DNA from 3 places in the Pseudoalteromonas sp. SWYJZ98 genome. Region 3 is predicted to be linked to each of the others. Evidence: predicted binding sites of a transcription regulator. Region 3 holds the regulator's gene; each other region holds the start of a gene.

Region 1 (8,081 bases), on a different contig from region 3:
TTGGCGCAGGTCCAAAGCAACTTTTAGCCCCTGATGAATACAATATGTTGGTTGGACAGTTTAATGCATCATTAATATCTCAAGAAGGGGAGCGCTGCGGTATGACAAGTATTAAGCTAAGACAGTGCTTAAAGCCTGAACCACTTGCGATTAGAAATGATGATAAGCATATTCCACTTAATATAATAGATAACTGTGAGCTTGCTGTCAGAAGAAGAATTAAAAGCGAACAAACACAACTTGCTAATCCTCCTATAGATGCAGCTGCTTTTTACGACAGCCTTAATAATGATGCAATACATCAACCACTTCAGCTTATTGCGGTGTGATATATGATTGTAATAATCATCAGTTAATATATGCTTTATAACGGGTCTGCTTTATATATTTGCTAATAATTGATTTAATGAAAAAAAAGCATCCAAAAATTAAATGCAATTGCTATAATGGCGTCAAATGGTATGACATGAAATGCCATTATCATTAAACCAAGGTAATTAGGAACGTAATGAAGAAAACATTCACGCTAAATCACGAGAAAATCAAATACCCTCGTATGGTTGATGCTGCAAAGCACGAAGTGAAAAAATATTTGAAAAGAGAGCGTAATAAAACGCTACCTGAAGATGCTGACTATTGGGCATTTGACTGTAAGTTTGGTAACACAGCTGAAGATGCGCAAGTTGTGCACGTTGCTGAATTAAGTAACCAAATTGGCGAAATTGAAAAGCAAGGTTTGACCTCTTTCTACGTAGAGATTTTAGCTCGACCTGCTCAACGTCAGCAATTAGATTTAGATGATGACGAATAATACTTAACTAAATTAAGTATTCAAAGTTATAAAATGAGTCCAAGTGGCTCATTTTTTGTTTTTATGCAGTAAAGATTTACTAAAAAGTATTTTTATTAGTAACCAATAAGTAGAACCCCTCTTAATTAACATTTGCATAACAAGATGTGGTGCTATAGGCTGTTTTTAATTAAAAAAACAAAACATTTTACTATGCCAATAAATTACTCTGACCATCAATTAAAACTAAGTTTAAAGAATTCTAAAGTACTTATAGTTGACGATCAGTTATTAAGCTTAATCGTATTAAAAAAAATATTATCTGAGCATTTTAGTGTAACAACAACGAGCTATGGTGAGGATGCGATTGAAATTTGTAAACATAATCCGCCAGATATAATACTACTCGATATTAATATGGAAGGAATGAGTGGTATTGATACATGTTTAAAATTAAAAAATAATACTAAAACACAAGATATCCCCGTTATTTTTGTTACATCCTTTGAAAACGAAGAAGAAGAGTGCTGGGAAGCAGGGGCTGTAGATTTTATAAAGAAACCAACTAACTCGGAAACTTTATATAGAAGAGTGCGCGCCCATATCACGATGAAACTTCAACATGACTTACTCAATCAAAAAGTATTTCTAGATGATTTAACAAAGGTATTCAATCGTCGTTATTTTGATGCGCATTTTTCTAAAATGGAACGAAGCGCCTTACGAGAAAAAGTTGACTATGCACTATTACTCATCGATATAGATTACTTTAAGCAATACAATGATATCTATGGTCATGTGCAGGGGGATACGGTGTTAAACCTAGTAGCACAAACTATTACTAATAGTTTGCAAAGGCCAACCGATTTTGTTGCGCGTTATGGCGGCGAAGAGTTTGTAGTTGTTCTACCGCATACAAGCACTGAAGGTGCAATTTGTGTTGCTGATAAAATTAAACAAAATGTGGCCGATTTAGGAATATTACACAAATATTCAGAATATGATTTTGTGACTATTAGTATTGGCGGTGCAACCCTACAACCATACGTAAATAACAAAAACACGTTGCAGATCGCAGATGAAAAAATGTATGAGTCTAAAATGCAAGGGCGTAACAAAGTGTGTTTTTAAGTTTAGTTAGCTAATAAATTGCTCTGCCGCTTAAAAACACCTTTTAGGCGATAAATATTAAATAAGATTATTTATTACATGCTATGACATTTTTTGTACTTTTTATTGCTACCGCATGGGCAGTTATCATTTCTGCCCACTTTAATATCTTCAACAGGATATATAGTGCCATCTAAATAACGCCATTGAGTGTTTTCTTTAATAAACTGCGATTTTTCATGAAGCTCACAAAATAAGTTTTGATAAAAATATTGGGCTTTAAATTCTACCGTTCCAGTATCGCCATCATGGCTTGAGTCAATTAAATCAAGATTTATAAATCGACAGCTGTTAGCAAAATCATTGATTTCTTTAACCGGATTCTCAGCTTGTTTTTCTTTTGCGTAGGTTTGATAAACATATTTTGCATTTTTAATAACATAAGCGCTGAATCGTGAGCGCATAAGCTGTTCAGGAGTGTCAGCTTGCTTTACAGATAAGTGAAGCGGCTCGCAGCAATCGGCATAATTGTGCCCACTGCTGCAAAAACATAATGTGGTATTGAGTGAAGTCATAATAATAATACAGAATCTAAAACATTAGTTTAACAAGCTTATTGAGCGAGTGGTATCTCTGTTGTTTGAGCGTTTTTAGTAAAACAGTATAGTTTTGTATTTGTTTTACTTAAATCGAACGATAGATTTGTAAGTAGTTGGTTATTAACTATATCGGTCCAGGTAATCACAGCTGCAAAGTTTCCATTATGTAACGCAGAATTTAATACATACTCTAGATTTACTAGGTGCTTCTGTCTAATAACAAGTAATTTACTTGTATCAATAGAGCATGAGTCAAGTAAAGCTTTGCTCGGTACATGATCTGGCGCAATTAATAACGTCCATGCATTAGAGCTATTGTATTGGTGTAATACTTTTAAAAGCTCAAAGGTCGCTGAAATTTCATCTTCAATTTGGATCAAATTTACGCAATCGCTTTGCTCGTCTTGTTGGTAACTTTTAACTGTTCGCACGGTAATAGGCTGTAACATAATTTCACTCACTGGGTTTTTATACAGTATTCATATACAGTAGTTTATACAGTGCTTTCGTGCAAGCATTTTATGCTATTTATTTGTACAGTTATTCAGCCTTTGATCATTGTTTTTTATTTTTAAATCTATAATTCATTATTAATCAACTTGTTATAGGCTTGTTTTTGAGAAGGTTGTTTTAAAATAAATTTTTGAGTAGTGTCTTCATTTGTGGGTTTTATACTGTGTAGGAGTATCTTTGTAACTATATACAGTATTTTTCAACACTGTATACAGTACTTATAACTTAGTTGGTTTATGTGTTTTCACTCGTGCGAGGGATCATATGAGAAAACTGGAGTTGGTGAATTTGTTCGTACAAACTTGCTGCATAACATTGAGCATCTTTAAATCGCTTAGTTTCGATATGTTTGCGTATATCTGTAACCGCTGCAGTGGCAGGTGCATACCCTTGGCTACTCGCTAAGCTCAACCACGCTACAGCATGAAATACACTTTGTGGCACGCCTTCACCTTTTACAAAAAATAAACCTAAATAAAACTGTGCTCTATGGTTTCCTGCCATTGCAGCAAGGCGCATCCATTTTGCAGCCAATGGAGCTTGATTATTTTTTAAATAATATAGGGCTTTATTAATAGTACTTTGCTCATCTTTTTTATTATCAATGGGCGCGGGGCTGCTTTCTGGTTGAGTAACAAAACCTAAAATGTTGTCTAGCTGTTGCTCTAAGTCTTGCTCACAAGGTGTTGTTTTAAGCATATTGGTTCATTTATTATTTTAACTACTTTAACAGTTTAGTATATAGCAAGGTAAAATGTCCTGTAAAAGATAATTTTTATGTTAAAATCTCGCCACTTTTTACTATCACAAGTTTATTATGTTTGAAGCCTTATTTAAACTCAGCGAAAATAATTCAACAGTTAAACGCGAATGCGTTGCTGGCCTAACTACCTTTATTACTATGGTATACATTGTATTTGTAAACCCGGCTATGCTTGCTGAGGCAGGGATGGACCAAGGGGCTGCATTTGTAGCTACCTGTATAGCAGCTGCGATAGGCTGTTTTATAATGGGTTTATGGGCTAATTATCCATTAGCATTAGCGCCTGGCATGGGACTAAATGCTTTTTTTACGTATGGCGTCGTATTAGGAATGGGTTATACCTGGCAAGCCGCATTAGGGGCTGTTTTTATGTCGGGTTGTATATTTTTATTTTTAAGCTTATTTAAAGTCAGAGAATGGATTATTAATGCCATACCTCTGGTGCTCAAGCGAGCTATCGCAACAGGTATTGGTGCTTTTTTAGCCTTAATTGCCCTTAAAAATGCAGGCATTATTGTCTCAAGCCCAGCAACACTAGTGCAATTGGGCGACATTACTTCCCCAGGCCCATTATTAGCTATATTAAGCTTTTTTGTAATTGCAGCGCTTTTATACCGCGATTTTAAAAGCGGTGTACTTATTAGTATTTTATTAGTGACAGGCATTGCACTAAGTTTAGGGCTTGTTGAATATCACGGTGTTATGGCTATGCCACCATCAATAATGCCTACTTTTATGCAACTAGATTTTGCCGCCGCTTTTGATATATCAATGATGAGTGTTATTTTTGCATTCTTGTTTGTCGATCTTTTTGATACTTCGGGTACATTAGTTGCGGTCACTCAAAAAGCTGGTTTAGCTGATGAAAAAGGTAACATGCCTCGTTTAGGGCGTGCACTAAGTGCTGACAGCTCTGCAACAATTGCAGGTGCGATGCTAGGCACGTCTACGACTACATCGTATATAGAATCGGTTGCTGGTGTTTCTGTTGGCGGACGTACTGGTTTAACGGCTGTAGTTGTAGGTATTTGCTTTTTACTAATGATGTTTTTTGCACCGCTTGCACAAATGGTACCGGCCTATGCTACGGCAGGTGCTATTTTATATGTCGCTGTACTGATGCTACAAAATTTAAAGTTTGTAAATTGGGATGATATGACCGATGCAATTCCTGTTACTGTGGTATTACTAATGACACCATTAACGTTTTCGATTGCGCACGGTATTGCACTTGGCTTTATATCTTATACAGCGGTAAAAGTATTGTGTGGTAAGCAAGATCAAATCAGTATTAGTGTTTGGATATTGACAGCCTTGTTTGTTTTCAAGTTTGCATTTTTGTCTTAATAACTAAGAAAGAGACAAAAAAGCCTGCATAAATTTATTTTGTGCAGGCTTTTTTAATACTTTTATAAAAGAATTACCATTTCTTTTTAGGCGCAAACAATATATCTAAGTCGTCTTGCTCTTCTTCTGTTTTCTTTTTAAGTGCGCTTGCATTAGAAGCTCTTAGTTCAACACTAATTGCTTCTAAGTAACCTTCAACTTCTTGGCGTTTTGTTGTTACATATTCATCGGTGTATGTAACTGCATTGAGCGTTGCCTGTGCTTTTTCAAAATACTGTCTTGCTGAGCCAACCATACTTGCTGAGCGGGCAGATAAGCCACGTTTTATTTGGCTTTCGATATTAATACGCAGTTGTAGTTTTTCAAGACGTTTATCTTCTAAAACAAAAACTTGGCTATCAATACGACCTTTATTATGTTCAGAGCGTAAAATTGAGCGTAATTTTTTAATACCTTGAATTAGGCCAACAAGCTGTTTGTCATTATTGGGTAACGTTAGGGCTTCACTGCTGTTGTCTAGAACTGCATTGGTGAGGTGCGTTTTAGCCTCACCTAAGCGGCTTTTGAGTGCTTTGGATGTTGGCGAACTAGTAACCATCGTGTTTAATGCTTCGTAAATACGGCGTTGCAATACACGGATTATATTTTCAGAAAGAGGTATATTGGCACTATTCATTAGTGCTTCTTCAGTTTCTTCTATTATAGCTTTTTGTTTTGTTAGCTCTTTGCGTCGTTCCGCTTCTTGTTTTTCTTTGTGTTGTTGTACAGCACTTACCCAAAGTGCAATCACAATCAATGCAACTATAAGCACTATTATAATAGAAACGATCATGGTGTAATTCTCGGATATATAACCTAATTATTTAATCTTACATTAAATATACGTTAACAGGGTAGCTTTGCGCCGATTAACTTAAAAAATACACCAAAAAATTGATAGGTTGAGCTCTTTATAAACCGTAGTCACCCTAAGGGCTTATAAACTAAAGCTGAATAAACATCGCTACCTGAAACATATTTATTATGCTAGCCTTGAGCTCTAATCAGATAATTGCACACCTAAAGACCTAAAGTGATATTTTACGCAAATAACACTTGGTTTTAAGCGGTATTGCCTTTATAAATAATATGAATAATAACGTTAAAATTTGCAGCCATGAAATTACAACAACTCAGATACATCGTAGAAGTACAAAATCATAAATTAAATGTTTCAGCGACTGCTGAGAGTTTATTTACCTCGCAGCCAGGAATTTCTAAACAAGTACGCATGTTAGAAGATGAGTTGGGTGTACAAATTTTTGGTCGCAGTGGTAAACATTTAACGCATGTAACCGGTGCTGGCGAAGATATAATTAATATTTCTCGTGAAATACTCTCCAAAGTAGAAGGTATTAAAGCCGTTGCTAATGAGCATACGCTACCTGATCAAGGTAAGTTAAATATTGCCACAACACATACCCAAGCCCGTTATGCTTTGCCTAACGTTATTCAAGGGTTTATGAAAAAATACCCTGCGGTATCGCTTCATATGCACCAAGGTACTCCACAGCAAATATCAGATGCTGCAGCACGCGGTGATGCCGACTTTGCTATTGCAACAGAAGCACTGCATTTGTATTCAGATTTAGTTATGTTGCCTTGTTATCATTGGAACCGCAGTATTGTTGTTGCTAAAGACCATCCTCTCGCTAAAAAGGCAAATAGTTTAACTGTTGCTGACATTGCCCAATATCCACTTATTACATATGTATTTGGTTTTACGGGCCGCTCAGAGTTAGATAAAGCGTTTAGCGCACACGGACTTGAGCCACACATTGTATTTACTGCAACCGATGCTGATGTTATAAAAACATACGTACGACTGGGTTTAGGAGTTGGTGTTGTCGCTTCAATGGCGATAGATCAAGTGAGCGATACCGATTTAGTGTGTATTGATGCAAGCCACTTATTTGAAGCAAGCACGACCAAAATTGGTTTTAGAAAGGGCAGCTTTTTACGTACTTACATGTATGATTTTATTGAACGTTTTGCACCGCACTTAACTAAAGAGCGCGTAGAGCGAGCAAGTTTAATGCGTAACCAAGACGATGTAGATAAATTATTTGCAGATATAGAGTTACCGGTTAAATAAGGTGATTACATTGAACGAACAATAAAAAAGCTGCCTATTTTAAATAGGCAGCTTTTTCTTTTTATAGCGAGCTGATTAACATTCGATAATATTAACTGCTAATCCACCGCGAGCGGTTTCTTTGTATTTGGTTTTCATATCGTTGCCGGTTTCAAGCATGGTTTTAATCACTTTATCAAGTGATACCTTTTGCTCGCCACTGCCACGAATAGCTAAACGTGAGGCATTAATTGCTTTAATCGCGCCCATTGCATTACGTTCAATGCACGGTACTTGTACTAAGCCACCAACAGGGTCGCACGTGAGGCCTAAATTATGTTCCATACCAATTTCTGCTGCGTTCTCTACTTGCACAACATTGCCACCAACAATTTCTGTTAATGCGCCTGCAGCCATAGAGCACGCAACGCCAACTTCACCTTGGCAACCTACTTCAGCACCCGATATAGAGGCATTCTTTTTATATAAAATACCAATAGCAGCAGCCGTTAATAAATAACGTGTGGCTATATCGCGGTCTACTTCTTTCACAAATGTGTGATAGTACATAAGCACAGCCGGTAAAATACCCGCAGCACCATTAGTTGGTGCGGTAACTACACGGCCACCTGCCGCATTTTCTTCGTTTACGGCAAGGGCAAATAAATCAACCCAATCCATTGCACGAAGTGGGTCGTTACTGACCTCTATATTTAGTTTTAAGTATAGGCTTGGCGCACGGCGCTTTACTTTTAAGCCGCCAGGTAAAATACCTTCGGTACGCATACCACGCTCAATACAGGCCATCATTACTTTCCAAATATGAAACAGCGTGTCTTTTATTTC
Region 2 (8,081 bases), on a different contig from region 3:
ACAAGATGCCCTTGCTGAAAGTCGTGTACTTAACGAGCTTCACTTTGTTGAAGATGGCGTCGAGTTACTTGAATATTTAGAACGTAAAGGTAAGTTTGAAGACAAAGCAGTTTCGCCGCGTCCTGGACTTATATTACTTGATTTAAATATGCCTAGAATGGATGGCCGTGAAGCGCTTGAAGCCATAAAAGGAAACCCTAGCTTAAAGGGAATTCCGGTTGTTATATTAACTACGTCTAAACAAGAAGAAGACATGGTAAAAGGGTATAACTTAGGTGCCGCATCTTACATCACTAAACCAGTAACGTTTGATGGCTTAGTTGATTTGATGAAAACGCTAGGAAAATACTGGGTAGAATTTGTAGAGCTACCATCAACATTTAACGATTAAAGGGAGATTCTATGTTAGATAAAGTGACTAAGCTGCTGCTAGTTGAAGACGATGAAGATGATTACATACTCACCTGCGACTATTTACAACAATTAGATTCACATACGTTTAATGTAGAATGGATAAGCTCTCCAGAGCAAGCAATTGAAAAGCTGAGTAAAAATGAGCACGATATTTGTTTGCTCGACTATCGCTTAGGTGCATCTAACGGGCTAAGCGTTTTAAAAAAAGCGATAGCCAACGGTTTTAGCGGTCCTATTATTATGTTAACGGGGCAATCTAATGATGAGTTAGACTCAGCTGCGCTTGATGCGGGCGCCGTTGATTACTTAATAAAAACAGAAATGAGCTCGAGCCGATTTGCGCGTGCTATTCGTTATGCTTTAGCGCGTAAAGATGTAGAAGGTGAGCGAGTTGAACGCTTAAAAGCTGAAGCCGAAAATCGTTCAAAAGATCGATTTTTAGCTCATTTGAGCCATGAGTTACGTACCCCTCTATCGTCTATTTTAGGTTACACCGAACTGTTAATGCAGAGCGACTTTAGTCAGCAAGCAGAAAATGAATTGGGTGTTATTTATCGAAACGGTAAACACTTATTGAGCTTGTTAAACGATGTGCTCGATTTGTCAAAAATAGCAGCCGATAAACTGGAACTTACCCTAAGCGAAGTTAACCTTGATAGCATGCTTGCCGATGTATACACGCTAATGCGCGTATCGGTGCTTGATAAGGGCCTTACGTTGCGCTTTGAATCTCATAAGCCATTACCTCTAGTTGCACGACTGGATGCAACAAGAGTTCGTCAAATTTTAATAAATCTAATAAATAATGCGGTTAAATTTACCGATAAAGGCGAAATTGTTGTTAATGCGTGGACGCAATGGGTTGATGACACTGAAATGCTATTTTTTAGCATTAAAGATTCAGGTATGGGCATTGCCCCTGAAAAACAAGAACTTATATTTAAGCCTTTTGAACAAATAGCCGATGTAGAATCACGCTCTGTAGGTGGCGCAGGCTTAGGTTTGGCAATATGTGCTGAATTGTTAGCGCGTATGCACGGTGATATTAGTTTGCACTCTGAAATAGGCAAAGGTTCTACATTTACTATTTCGGTTTATCCGGGTGACATTAGTGGAGTAGAACGCCAAACGCTTAATTTTAGTAGCGCACCACAATTACAAAGTAAATCAGCTCCTTGTAAGGTACACGGACGAGTATTAGTAGTTGATGATTTACGTGATTTACGCATGCTAGTTGGTCATATGATCAGTACCTGTGGTGCGCGCGTAGATTATGCCGAACATGGCCAGCAAGCGCTTGAAAAAGTACGCATAGCAGATGCGTATAAAGCGCCTTACGACATTATTTTTATTGATATTCATATGCCTGTAATGGGCGGCAAGGAAGCTACCATAGAGCTTAGAAAAATGGGCTATAAAGGCCCAATAATTGCGCTCACTGCCGCTACGATGAAAGGCATACATGAAGAGCTTGCTGCACTTGGTTTTAACGATGTAATACCAAAGCCTGTTGATAGCGCGGCTTTATATCAATGTTTACAAGATTACTTGGTAGCGCCAGAGCATGCACCGCAAGCTAAAGATATAAGCTGTGGCAAGGACTTAACTGAGAAGAAACAACGTTTTTTACTGGTTGAAGATGACCACGATGCAGCACAAATTACGCAGCTACTTTTAGAAAGCTTAGGTGTTGAAACCGTCATTGCGTCTAGCTGCGCACAATGTTTGCAAATACTTAATCACGACCAGCAATTTAATAAGGTATTGTTAGATATGCATTTACCTGATGGTCGTGGCGTTGACTTAGGCCAGCAAATTAATGAGCGATACCCTGAATTACGCTTAGTGATTGTAAGTGGAGCAGAGCCAGATCCAAGAGAAATAAAAGATTTAAATATTGACCGAGTTTTACTTAAACCTATTAATTTGAGCTTACTTGAAACGCTTATTAGCTAAGGACTGTTTCTCTTTTTAGGTTGAATTCATCAGTATGTTTGGTGTTTAGGCAAGGCTGAGCCTGTGTAGTGTGGTTATTTCCTATAAATAGGCGATAGCGAAGCAAAAATGCCGAACATGCGTTGCCCGATAGCTCCTAGATTGAACAAATTTTAATTCTGAAAGGTCAACAGGCCCTAATAACTGAGACATTATTTATATGCATTCAATAAAGTTAGTATCTGAAGAGTTAACACCATCAAAAGTAGTGTGTGTTGGGCGTAATTATACCGCACACATTGCAGAGCTAAATAACGAAACGCCAGAGCAAATGGTTTTATTTAATAAGCCAAATAGCGCAATTACTAATACGTTATTTGCAGCTCACAACGGCGATACGCTGCATTATGAAACCGAGTTGTGTTTTGTAGTTAAAAATAAAAAATTTGTAGGTGTTGGACTCGGCCTTGATTTAACTAAGCGTACTGTGCAAAGTAAATTAAAAAATAAAGGGCTTCCATGGGAGCGCGCTAAAGCGTTCGACGGCTCTGTTATTTTAACTGATTTTGTAGCGCTAACTGATGCAATGAAGCACTTTACCTTTGAACTTAAAATTAATAATGAAGTGATTCAGCGAGGTGATACTCATTTTATGCTGCACAATCCTGACTCAATTTTACAAGAAATTAGTGAATTTATGAGCTTAGAAGACGGTGATGTAATAATGACAGGTACACCGTCGGGCGTAGGTGAGGTAACAGCTAAAAGTATTTTTGCAGTGGCGCTTTATGCTAATGATCAGTGTTTGCTTGAGCATCAGTGGCAAGTAAGTAAAAGTTAACGACTTGCTGTTGGTAGTGTTTATCAAAGTCAGTAAAGGTGGTTTTAAGCCAACTATGCTGACTTTGTTGATACTCAGGCGATTGGAGTACATTATTTTTTAATGCGCGGTTAATTTTTTTAAGGGCTTGCTCTGCAAAATTATTAGGTGCTTTAGCCGCACAGCCTATTGCTCCTCTTATAAATTGAATGTCATTTTCTGCAATTGGCACACTTTCTATATACGTATACTCCCCTTGTTTATTAAAGTAATCAGCCATAAACGGGTAATCAATTGAGTAGTCTAAAAAGCCGTGACTCAAGCGTGCTATAACAGCCTGACTTTCATTTTCGCTACTCCAACTTAACGAAGACTCTTTATCTCGTTTTGTATTTTCAATAATTGTATTAATTTTAGTTGTAAATTTACGTGCAGCCGCTTGCCCGTATACATATTGCGGGTCGGTTAATAAATTAATAAGGTGAATAGGCGAGCCGTGCTTTTCTTCTAATTGCGGCTTTAGCTCTTTAGTCGTGATAATTGAAAATGGGGGATATACCGTTGTTGGATTTGAGTAGTTAAGTTGTTGGTTATTATTTTTTTTATAAATAACACACGGAAAACATACATTTTTTCCTTCATTTAAATATTTATTTATACGCTGCTGAGGAACAATTAAGCGGGTATGTTTTACATCAGTTATGGTTCTGATGAGTTGCTCGGTTAGGTTGTCGCAAATACCGCCTTGTGGTGCGCTTTCACTTTTAGCTATATGAAAAGGGGGCGTGTAACTTTGCAGCCAAATAATCTCTTCTAGAGGTTGTACTTTTTGCTCAACGGCGTGCGCGTTGAATACAATTAATAAGCAAAATGCATAGTATCCGTTTTTCAGCATTGATAAGTGTTCGTTGAATTAAGAAAACTTAATAAAAGTATAGTGTTGGTTGTAGTAGGGTCAAATATTTTAGTTTAAAAGCAACCTCATTCAAGGCTGCTTTTAACTCATACATGCTTAATAAGGCATCGGATGGTTTCTAAATATGGTGTTAATATCACTAAGAATTTCGTCGTTTAGCGTTATGCTAAATGCGTCTATATCTTCCTTTAATTGAGCTATAGATGTTGCCCCGATAATTGAAGAAGTTACGCCATCTACTTGGTTACACCATGCTAAGGCTAGTTGTGCTGGAGTAATATTGTTTGCATGAGCCAGCTCAACATACTGCTTAGTGGCTTGCTCTGCATTGGGTGTATCTCTAAAAATACCGTTACGCTGCATGAAGGTCCAACGAGAGCCTTCAGGGCGAGCACCGTTTAGGTATTTACCCGTTAATAAACCGGCTGCTAAAGGCGACCACGGTAAGTAGGCAATATCTTCGTGTACACATTGTTCTATTAAATACGGCCAGTCTTTAGCGTGCGCTAAGCTAAACTCATTTTGAATAGATACCATACGCGGTAAGTTATGCTCTTTGGCCAAACTTAAGAACTGGCTTATACCCCATGGCGTATCGTCAGATAAACCGCAGTGCTTAATTTTACCTGCTTTAACACATTCATTAAGGCCTTCTAGAATATCAAGCATACTAGCTTGTTGCTCTTGTGTATTTACGTCGGTAAATTTAAGAGTGCCGGGCCATTGTCTGCCAAAGTGAGGGGTAGAGCGGTTTGGCCAATGTAGTTGATATAAATCAATGTAGTCTGTTTGAAGTCGCTTAAGTGAATCATCTACGACTTCTATTACTGTTTGGCGAGTAATATTGCCGCCATCACGTACCCACGATAATCCATTGCCTGCAATTTTTGTAGCTAGTACCACTTCGCTGCGCTTTTGCTGATTACGCGATAGCCAATTGCCAATAATTTCCTCGGTTTTACCATAGGTCTCTGGCGAAGGAGGCACAGCATACATTTCGGCTGTATCAATAAAGTTTACGCCTTGCTCGAGCGCGTAGGCTATTTGTTCATCAGCGTCGCTTTGAGTATTTTGTTTACCCCAAGTCATACTCCCTAGGCACACTCGAGATACGTTTACGCCACTGCTACCTAGTGGGTTGTATTGCATAAAAATTCCTTAACTAAATTAGTTTTGAGCATGGCTGATTAAAGCCGATAAAAGAGGCTCGGAGATTGGGGCTTTTTGCCCTGTAGTAAAATCAAACATTACAACTTTAGATGCACCCGTAGTCGTTATTGCTTTTTGTGCATGGCTGTAAACGGTGTAGTTCATGGTAAAGCGATCTGTTTTAAGATCTGTAATTGTAACGCCTACAGTGAGTGTGTCGGGAAAAGTTACTGGGCGTTTATAGCGAACGCTATTTTCGCTGATTACTGGGCCCACACCGTTTGGGCTTATTGTGTCGAACAGATTTATTTTATTTAAAAAGTCGATCCGGGCTATTTCAAAGTAACGTAAATACACTACATTATTTACGTGTTGTAGCGCATCCATATCAGCCCATGCTACGGTGATATCGGTATGAATAGGGTGCTGATCTTTAAACGTTTGCATTATTTATTGGCCCTTGATTTTTAAAGTACTTAGATTATCAACATGGTGTTACGAGCTCAAGGTAATTAATGGCATGTTTTTTTATAAGATGATTGTACCTGTTTAATTTTAGGTCTACAGTTAAATTACACAGACACACAAAAACACACAAAGGTAAAAATATGCAGAATATAATTAATTGGGCCTTAGCTTGTTTGGTTTTTATAGCCTCTTTTACCTGTTACGCGATGGGGAATGAATCTGGCGCTATCATTTTAATGTTGGCAGGATTTTTATTTGAGGTTATGTATTGGCTACGTGGTTATAAAGAGCAAGAAGGTAATAAGCGCTTTTTTTAATCGCTAACTAGGGCCTGTTGACCTTTCAGGATTAAAATTTGTTCAATCTAGGGGCTATTTAATCGCGGCGCGAGGTTTGTGACCTAGTGGGCTAAGTAAAAGCCGAGCAACAAAGAGTAAATTGCCCCTAGGCAGAACCCTTCGGGCAGCGTATGTTTGGCATTTGTGCTACGTTATCGCCTATTTATGGGGAATAACCACACTACATAGGCTCTGCCTTGCCTAAATACCAAATATACTGCTGCAAATTTAACCTCGAAAGATAAACAGGCCCTAGGCTTGCTTATCACATTTGATTCTATAATAATGACTGTATAAATAACCAGTTATTGTTGTGGTGATGAAGAAGTTTATTCACATAGATATGGATTGCTTTTATGCAGCAGTAGAAATGCGAGATAATCCAAAACTTGCATGTGTACCGCTTGCTATTGGAGGCAATAGCCGACGAGGCGTGCTCTCAACCGCTAACTATATAGCTAGAGAGTATGGCGTACGATCGGCTATGTCGAACTATCATGCTAAACAATTATGCCCCGATTTAGTTATTGTCCCAGGGCGCATGGCTGTATACAAAGAAGCTTCAAACCAAATACGTGAAGTATTTAGACGCTACACAGACTTAATTGAACCTCTTTCTTTAGACGAAGCCTATCTAGATGTAACAGACAGCACCGCTTGTAAAGGCAGTGCCACACTTATTGCACAGCAAATAAGAGCCGATATTTACAATGCTACAGGGCTCACTGCATCAGCTGGTATTGCACCGATTAAATTTATTGCTAAAATAGCCAGTGACGAAAATAAACCGAATGGTCAATTTGTCGTTTTGCCTGATGAGGTTGATGACTTTTTAGCGCAATTACCGCTGGGGAAAATTCCAGGAGTGGGCAAAGTAACGCTCGAAAAGCTAAATTTAAAAGGCTTATATACCGGCAAGGATGTACGTGAAAAAGGCATTAACTGGATGCAGCAACATGTGGGTAATTTTGGTGTGTCGCTTTATCAAAAATGTGCAGGTGAGTATGTTGGTAAAGTATCCACAGATCGCATAAGAAAATCGCTGAGTGTTGAACATACCTACGAGTACAACAAAACGAGTTTACAGGAGTGCTTAGATGAGCTGCCAAGGTTGTTAGAGGAATTAGTTTTAAGGCTTAATAAACAGCAGTTACAAAATCGTATTAATAAATTGAGTGTTAAGGTGAAGTTTGCAAATTTTGTAGTGACCTCAGCCGATCAGGTATATCACGAGCTAAATATAGAAATATTTGTTCAACTACTTACTAAGGCCTACCAGCGAGGGCTACAACAGCCTGTAAGATTACTTGGCATAGGCGTTGGGATTAAAAACGAGCCAGAACAAAACTTCCAACTTAGTATTCTCGATTAAGCTGTAAAGCCTGTAACTCCAAGTTGCCATTTATTGATAGGTTATGTGATTAGCTCATCGCTCCTTGCTGGTCTTCAATATATAAATCGACGATAATAGGGGCTTATGTTTTCTAACAGGACCTTATTTATGGCATACCCTCAAGCGGTTAGTGCAAGCTTTGAATGCACATCTCATGATGCGCTTATTATTATTAGTAATGACTTTTCTCAGTTACCAAATAACTCATTACGTGATGCTATTTTAGCTCAAGCAAACGTAGATTCTCGCATCGGTAAGCAAGTTACTTTATTAGTAATTGAAAACAAGCGCGTTGTACTTGCGCCAACCGGTCCGTTAAATAGAGATTACGACGACGTGCGTCGTTATTTTGATGCTGCTAAATTAGCAATTAACGAAGCAAAAGCGTCGGGCAGTGTTAACCCTGCATTATTTTTACCAAATTTAAATGGCGATAGCCGTTATCAGCATGCTTTAGAAGTTGCTTATTTAGGCGCTTGCCAAGCCTTATGGCAGCCATTAGAAGCGCGTGAATATCACGGTGAAAGCATTGAACCTATTACACAGATTGGTTTAGTTGGCGCAAGCGAGCAAACGATTAAAGCTGTTAATGCAATTGCAGCAGGCCAATATGCAGCGCGTGACCTGTGTGGTACTGAACCTGAGCGT
Region 3 (8,081 bases):
CACAATAAACGCAATACTAAAAAGCATTGGCACTTCAAAAGTTATTGAGCCTTTCCACATTGTGGCAACCCAATTAAATACTTTTACTCCTGTAGGTACCGATATAAGCATGGTCGCGTACATAAAAAACAACTCGCCAGCTACCGGCATCCCAGTAGTAAACATATGATGAGCCCATACAATAAAGCTCAATAGTGCTATGGAGGATGTGGCGTATACCATTGAGGCATAGCCAAAAAGTTTTTTACGAGAAAAGGTAGGTACTATTGTAGATATAATGCCAAAGGCAGGAAGAATCATTATGTATACTTCGGGATGACCAAAAAACCAAAAAATGTGTTGGAACATCACCGGGTCGCCACCGCCTGCGGCATCAAAAAAGCTGGTCGCAAAATACTTATCGGTAAGTACCATAGTGACAGCCCCTGCAAGCACTGGCATTACCGCTATTAATAAAAAGGCAGTAATGAACCACGTCCATACAAATAAGGGCAACTTCATCCATGTCATGCCGGGGGCACGTAAGTTCACTATGGTTACAATCACATTGATTGCGCCCATTATTGAGCTAATTCCCATAATATGTACGGCAAATACAAACAATGCAGTATTATCATTACTGTATGTTGTGGACAGTGGTGCATAAAAAGTCCAACCAAATGCAGGACCCCCACCAGGCATAAATAACGATGCCAATAGGATTAAAAACGCAAACGGTAAAATCCAAAAGCTCCAGTTATTCATTCTTGGCAATGCCATATCTGGCGCGCCAATCATAAGTGGTATCATCCAGTTAGCAAGGCCTGTAAAGGCGGGCATAACCGCACCAAACACCATAATTAAACCATGCACTGTGGTCATTTGATTAAAAAAGTGAGGGTCGACCAACTGTAAACCTGGTTGAAATAATTCAGCCCTGATCACCATGGCCATTGCGCCACCAATTAAGAACATGGTCAGCGAAAAAATTAAATATAAACTACCTATATCTTTATGATTAGTTGTGTAAAGCCAGCGTTTAAAACCTTTAGCTGGGTGATGAGCATGATGAGCTTCATTGGCGTTAGGTTGTTCTACTATGCTACTCATTAGTTCGCCTCCACTTTGGCATCAAGTGCTGTCTGTATTTGACTCGGTTGAATAACATCACCCGTATCATTACCCCACGCATTACGTTTATAAGTAATAACCGCAGCTAATTGCTTTATAGATAACTGCTTGGCAAAAGCTTGCATTGCCGTACCGGGTCGTCCATGGATAACTACATCAATGTGATCTTTTATATCGCCAAGCACTATCGGGCTGCCTTTAAGTGCAGGAAATACGCCCGGTAACCCCATGCCAGTAGGTTGATGACATGCAGCACAATTAGCCATATATACTTGTTCGCCTAAAGTCATTAATTCTTCTTTTGGGAGGGTTTTATCAAGTAATGCGGCATCTGCTAATGCTGCTTTTTGTTTAGCCTGCTTTTCATCTGCAAGCCATGTTTTAAAATCAGCCTCAGATTTAGCGACCACCACAACGGGCATAAAGCCATGGTCTTTACCACACAACTCAGCACATTGGCCTCGGTAAGTACCTTCTTCGTTTATGTTCGTCCATGTTTCGTTTATAAAGCCGGGGTTAGCATCTTTTTTAACTGCAAAATCAGGTACCCACCAAGAGTGAATAACATCGTCAGAAGTCATTAAAAATCGTACTTTTTGATTTATTGGCAGTACAAGAGGCTTATCAACCTCAAGTAAGTAGTTAGGATTTTTATCTGCAAGATTCGCGATTTCATCTTGCGGGGTAGATAAAATAGAGTAGAACTCTACATCTTCACCCATATATTCATAATGCCATTTCCATTGCGAACCCGTAATTTTAATAGTGAGATCAGCTTTGCTGGCATCTTCCATTGCAATTAGGGTTTTAGTGGCTGGTACTGCCATAGCAATTAAAATAACAAACGGAATTGCAGTCCAAAGTATTTCTACTTTAGTGCTTTCGTGAAATTGGGCAGGTACAGCCCCTTTAGATTTACGGTGATGAATAAGTGCCCAAAACATAATTGCGAACACTATCACCCCAATCACACAACATATTATAAATATGGTCATGTGCAGCTGATATACATTATTGCTTATATCGGTTACGCCTTTGCGCATATTGTATTGGCTGTTAGCCAAAACTGGGTGCGAAAAAACACATAATATAAGCCACAAGGTAGAGGTCAGTTTACCCATGTGACGGCTCCTTTGATGCTATTGCGAATGCAAAGCGAAGAGGCATACGGCTTAAACGCCAATTCGTTATTTTTATTTTTTTAGCCAATCTTATTTAATATTGATTGGTTTTGCTGCGCCAACAACGAGTTTATGTATATTGTGTGTTCTCAAAACTAAAAAGCTGTGAGTTATTATTAGCTCAGCGCATTAACAATTAGCTAAAAAACGAACAACAAGCAAGTTTTAGTATAAAAAACAATCAGGTGATATTGAATAATTAATAAAAAATCGGTAATCAACTGGGCAACAGAAAGTTCAAAATATGAGCAAAACAAAGGGGTTTAACGCATTCGGAGGGGGAAAATATAAGTGCAAAAAAGTTTACAGCTTAAATAGTCAGTGGGCTGTTTACGCCCTATTTTTAGTACAAATTTTAAAACAAAAATGCGTACTAGTTAGTACGCATTTATAAAACTGCTTGTTTAAAAGCTATTTTTAAAGTCACATCCAATCAGCGTTTCTTATAACGCCAACGGCTAAGCCTTCAATATTAAAAGACTCATTCTCAAGATCTACTTCAATAGAGTCAAAATCGTCGTTTTCAGCATGAAGTAATACTTTACGACCCGCTTTCTCAAGACGTTTTACAGTTACGTCTTCGTCTAGGCGGGCAACAACAACTTGTCCGTTTTCAGCGGTTTGAGTACGATGTACAGCAAGTAAATCACCATCCATAATACCAATATCTTTCATGCTCATACCGTTAACGCGTAGTAAAAAATCTGCAGCCGGTTTAAACATTAATGGATCGATTTTGCAGTGACTTTCAACGTGCTCTTGCGCCAAAATAGGTGAACCAGCAGCAACACGCCCTATAAGCGGTAAACCTAATTGTTCTGGCTCTTCTTCTTCAATTAATTGAATACCACGGCTTGCACCTGGTTTCATTTTAATTGCGCCTTTTTTAGCAAGTGCTTTTAAATGTTCTTCAGCAGCATTGGCACTTTTAAAACCTAATGTTTGCGCTATTTCAGCACGTGTAGGAGGCATACCAGTGTCTTTAATAAAAACTTTAATTAGTTCGAGTATTTGAGCTTGGCGGTTCGTTAATGGTCGCATACAACTGGTTTTCCATACAGTATATTTAACTGTGAGTATATACAGTTAAATAAAAATCGCAAATTTAAATTAAGCCTTAAAATAGCTAAAGTAATTTCACTTGTGTACATTTTAGGGATATAACTAAAGCTAAGTTTATAAATGATTAAAAATGCAAAGGAGACATTATGAGTATTTGGTACCAGCCCATCACCTTAGAGCTGTGCAAGCAGTTAGAACAAGGCATTAATGGCCAAGGAACATTAATGAAAACTATGGGGATAGAAGTCACAGAAATTGGCGATGATTATTTGGTTGCCACAATGCCGGCAATTCCTGAGCATCATAACCCAATGGGGATGGTTCACGGCGGAGCTAACGTTGTACTTGCCGAAACAGTTGCCAGCTATGCCGCTAACTTTGTTGTCGATTTTACTAAATTTTACTGTGTAGGGCAGGAAATTAGCGCAAGTCATTTAAAAGCATCTCGCAACGGCACTTTAACAGCAACGGCAAGAGCGTTTCATATTGGCAAACGTAGTTCAGTATGGGAAATAAAAATTACAAATAGCCGCAATGAGCTGTGCTGCGTATCAAAAATGACCGCAGCAGTCGTAGAGCGAAGATAGTTACTTTTCGATTGGGTAAATGGTAATTTCCATACCCGCACCAATCGCAGATATACGCAATAATGTATCTGCATCTAAGGCTTGATTAAAGCACTTAGGAGAAGTCCCTGATTCAAAACCAATATCAAACGTTCTACGTGAACAGCTTAACCATTGCTTTAGCGCGTTACGCGAACACGATTCAATAAGCTCACATATATGGTTTATGGCTTTATCAGGTGTGCTCACCTCACCTGTAGCTTCAATACGCGCTAGTTGACGGTATTCGTCTTTGTCATAATGTAAAATCGTCGCGACTTTTTTCAAGTCCGCCACTAGCAAACTAATATCTTGCTTTGATTCAAGCTCAAGATCTACATTTAAAAATTGAATTTCCGACATCGTTTCGTATTTATCCTCTAATAATTTCATTGCAAACTTTAACGCAGTTTTACCGTTATACCAAATCAACTATGCTCTATTAACCACTTTATATGGATATTTCGCAGCTTTTAAGTATTTTTTAGCATTTAAAGCTAGCTGGATATCAAATATTCAGCTCAATTAAACAGATAAGTCATGTTAGGAATTTAAGTGTAATCTTTTTTATTTTTAAATGATTACAGTAAGCTATAGTTTAAACTGCGACAAAATGTCGCAGTAACTTATCCTATTAATGTAATAAACTAGCCTCTAAAAATAATAAGACTAAAACATGAATAAAAAAATATTTAAACATGCTCGCAAGTTACATAAATGGTTAGGTTATTTATTAGCACTACAAATTTTAGCATGGTTACTAGGTGGTTTAATTATGAGTGCAATCCCTCTTGATAAAGTTCATGGGGAGCATCTTGCAACACGTACTCTTAATAACCCATTTACGCAGGCTGATTATGTTGCCTCCCTTGACGATATTGCCTCTCAGGTGGTTAATCCAACACAAATAATTTTTGAGAACTTCTTAACTACACCACTTATTACTGTCTTTAGTAATAACGAGCAGCAAAGCTTCAATGGCATAACAGGCCGACCATTTGAACCGCCAACTAAAATACAAATTACCGCAAATGCTAAAGCACACTTACTTATTGACGCTCAAGTAACAAGCGCTGTACTACTAAAGCTAGGTATGCGAGAAGTAGGATATAAAACCAATGTTTGGCAGGTCCAATTTGACGACACATTTAACACAACACTGTACTTGTCAGAAAATAACGGCAAAGTTATTACCGTTCGCAGCACACTATGGCGAATATTTGACTTTTTTTGGATGTTACACATTATGGATTACGATGAACGAGAGGATTTGAATAATCCACTGCTTATTAGTTTTGCAGCAACCAGCGTACTCTTTTGTCTAAGTGGAATATTACTACTTATGCAAAATATACGACTAAAACGATTTATCCGAATCAAAAGTAAGAATAAATCAAAGTAGGCATATTGGTTTTTGAGAGCTAGCGCATGCTCATCAAAGAGTAAATCGCCCTAGGAAGTACCTAAGGGCAGATTTTATTCCAAGTGTTTAAATCGACTCAAATGTCGCTTTAACATTTCGTTTTCGGAAATTAACTCATCACGCTCATCCAGCAATTGTAGAACTAAAGCTATTGCAGACCAATCTAACGAAAAGTCCTGTTGAATACGGGCTGCTTTTTTAACTAGGGTCACTGCAGATACCGTAAATTGCCATTGCGTAACGTGCTCCCCCTCAATTGGAACCGCAATATTGTGCTCAACTAGCTCATATAAAATTGCTTCGCTAATATCACTACTCAAACATAGCTCTTTGCTAGTAAGTAAATCATCTTTTTGTGTCACGATAATTTGCATTATGGCTTGCTCCAGTTATTACGGGGATCAAAGTGAGCTTTTTCGGCTAATTCTTCCCAAAGTTTTTTACTGGTATCATCAACAGATGTTGGATTAACAATTTTAAGCACAGCAAATAAATCACCTTTGGCTTTTTTACTCATTAATCCCTTACCTTTAATACGCAAGCGTTGACCAGACTGACTATTAGATGGAATAGTTAATTGGATTTTGCCTGCCAACGTAGGTAAATTTATTTTTGTACCAAGAGCCGCTTCCCATGGTGCAAGAGGGACGACTATATTTAGGTTATGACCTTCAACATCAAATAATAGGTGGGGCACTAAACTAATTTGTAAGTACAAATCGCCATTTTGCCCGTTCGCTGACCCTAATCCGCCTTGCCCTTTTAGTCGAATTCGTTCGCCATTTACTGAACCTGCGGGAATTTTCACTTTAAGTGATTTTTTAATTTCAGAGACACGACCACTACTATCTCGCTGCGGTAACATAAACTCAACAGGCTTAACGGTATCAACTAAAGTCTCTTCAAGAAAAATCGGGAACTCTATTTCCACATCTTGTCCTTTTTGCGCGCGAGCGGCGTTACTTCTGCTCTGCCCGGAACGATTGAATCCACCGGCGCCGCCAAACATTGAATTAACAAAATCAGAAAACTCTTGATCGGTTTGAGGATCGCTTTGCTGATAATTACTTTGCGATGAGGCATTGTTACCACCATAATTACCTTGCTGTTGACGAGCACGATTTTGTTGATGACGACGTAACTCGTCGTATTTAGTGCGTTCTTCTTTGTTATGAATGACTTCGTAAGCTTCTGCTATTTCTTTAAACTTATCTTCTGCTTGAGGCTCTTTGCTTACATCTGGGTGATATTTTCTGGCTAATTTTTTATAAGCTACTTTAACTGCTTTATCGTCTGCATCAGGCGATATTCCGAGCACTGCATAATAATCAACAAATTTCATTTGCAATCCAAATCCCCATATTGAGTAAGCTTTAAGCATACTCCTTAACGTATAATCTTGTGTGATTAAAATACGATAAATAGTAAGAAATAAATGAATAGTGAAAATAACTTTGAATAAAAAATTAATCGGACACTTTTTAGTAATATAAGTGCAGGCCTTAAGTTAACTTTATCTTTTATCTTCAAGGCTTTAAACTGCCTGTTCCTGTAGTTCACATTTGTGATGGATATGACTCGATTTATTCTGGCCTTACTGGCTTGTTGTGTGTGTTTTTCGGTATCTGCCGAACAATTTACCCGTTTTTCAACGGCTAAAAGACATTTAATTAAAACCCTCCCTGACAACGCCAAAAGTATTTACTGCGGTTGTGATATTAAAAAAGAAGGCAAAAAACTCATTCCTGATCCTTCTAACTGTGGTTACATTCCTCGAAATACACTTACCCGCTCAGGCAAAGTAAATGTGCGAGCACTACGCATTGAGTGGGAACATATTGTTCCGGCGTGGGAATTTGGTCATCAGCTACAATGTTGGCAAGATGGCGGACGTAAAAACTGCCGTAAAGTAAGTGCTAAATTTAGAAAAATGGAAGCTGATATAAATAACTTAGCGCCAGCTATTGGCGAAATTAATGCCGATCGCTCTAATTATCGTTTTGGCATGCTTAGCGAAAACGCCACACAGTATGGTCGCTGCGAAGTAAAAGTAAACTTTAAGCAACGTGTAGTTGAACCGCCTGTCTATGCACGTAAACGTATAGCCGACACTTACGCTTACATGCAAAAAACATACGGTTTAAAAGTCTCTGATAAACAGCAAAAGTTATTTAATGCATGGCAAAAGCAAGCATTCGCAGATACAAGTAGTGCGAGCAAGCTCTAAGCTTTAACACTCATTTACATAAATCAAAGCTATAAATGTTGAATAAATGAGCGAGTGTTGTAATATTTTAAACAACTTATTTACAGAAAGTCCTTAACTATGTTTAAAAATAATAAAACCTCGCTAGCCATTTTTGCAGCACTTTCGGGCTTTGCTTTAACGGGTTGTGGCGGCGGTAGCGGCATCGACTCTGCTCCTGTAATTACTACGCCTATCGTCACAACACCTGTTAGTAGCAGTCCAACATGGACTGCGGGTGTATTTGAACCCTCTAACGATTTAAAAAACTTTTGCGAAACCCCGCGTACGGGTAACGATCCCTTTAATAACAACGAGCCTTACCCAGATCAAGCAGGTTCTGCCCTTTACGAAAAACTCTGGCTTCGCTCTTGGAGCGACGAAACCTACCTTTGGTATGATGAGATTGCCGATAACGATCCTGAAAGCTTTGGCACAGTAGCCGATTACTTCGC

Evidence for each region. Region 3 encodes LexA, which represses DNA repair genes until DNA is damaged. Its sites were predicted from a motif close to TACTGTATNNNNATACAGTA; they were not measured.
Region 1: the regulator LexA is predicted to act here: its motif matches at 2,971-2,990, upstream of I6F10_RS04745 (SulA-like leucine-rich domain-containing protein).
Region 2: the regulator LexA is predicted to act here: its motif matches at 6,328-6,347, upstream of dinB (DNA polymerase IV).

Annotation. Positions count from the first base shown of each region.
Region 1 covers NZ_JADYXA010000004.1:134,524-142,604, reverse strand. Annotated here, with positions in the region: gene I6F10_RS04765 (VC2046/SO_2500 family protein) at 1-329, shown strand, start outside; gene I6F10_RS04760 (DUF6172 family protein) at 509-811, shown strand; gene I6F10_RS04755 (GGDEF domain-containing response regulator) at 1,004-1,921, shown strand; gene I6F10_RS04750 (YchJ family protein) at 1,996-2,475, opposite strand; gene I6F10_RS04745 (SulA-like leucine-rich domain-containing protein) at 2,514-2,948, opposite strand; gene I6F10_RS04740 (tetratricopeptide repeat protein) at 3,247-3,711, opposite strand; gene I6F10_RS04735 (NCS2 family permease) at 3,830-5,122, shown strand; gene I6F10_RS04730 (hypothetical protein) at 5,196-5,954, opposite strand; gene cysB (HTH-type transcriptional regulator CysB) at 6,279-7,256, shown strand; gene I6F10_RS04720 (L-serine ammonia-lyase) at 7,332-8,081, opposite strand, start outside.
Region 2 covers NZ_JADYXA010000001.1:76,879-84,959, reverse strand. Annotated here, with positions in the region: gene I6F10_RS00400 (response regulator) at 1-391, shown strand, start outside; gene I6F10_RS00395 (hybrid sensor histidine kinase/response regulator) at 403-2,370, shown strand; gene I6F10_RS00390 (fumarylacetoacetate hydrolase family protein) at 2,570-3,190, shown strand; gene I6F10_RS00385 (ABC transporter substrate-binding protein) at 3,141-4,064, opposite strand; gene I6F10_RS00380 (aldo/keto reductase) at 4,182-5,234, opposite strand; gene I6F10_RS00375 (acyl-CoA thioesterase) at 5,253-5,681, opposite strand; gene I6F10_RS00370 (hypothetical protein) at 5,843-6,019, shown strand; gene dinB (DNA polymerase IV) at 6,360-7,412, shown strand; gene I6F10_RS00360 (M17 family metallopeptidase) at 7,542-8,081, shown strand, end outside.
Region 3 covers NZ_JADYXA010000042.1:9,690-17,770, reverse strand. Annotated here, with positions in the region: gene ctaD (cytochrome c oxidase subunit I) at 1-1,089, opposite strand, end outside; gene coxB (cytochrome c oxidase subunit II) at 1,089-2,231, opposite strand; gene lexA (transcriptional repressor LexA) at 2,715-3,332, opposite strand; gene I6F10_RS17065 (PaaI family thioesterase) at 3,500-3,940, shown strand; gene I6F10_RS17060 (hypothetical protein) at 3,941-4,321, opposite strand; gene I6F10_RS17055 (hypothetical protein) at 4,635-5,360, shown strand; gene I6F10_RS17050 (chaperone modulator CbpM) at 5,435-5,755, opposite strand; gene I6F10_RS17045 (DnaJ C-terminal domain-containing protein) at 5,755-6,723, opposite strand; gene I6F10_RS17040 (endonuclease) at 6,955-7,608, shown strand; gene I6F10_RS17035 (S41 family peptidase) at 7,708-8,081, shown strand, end outside.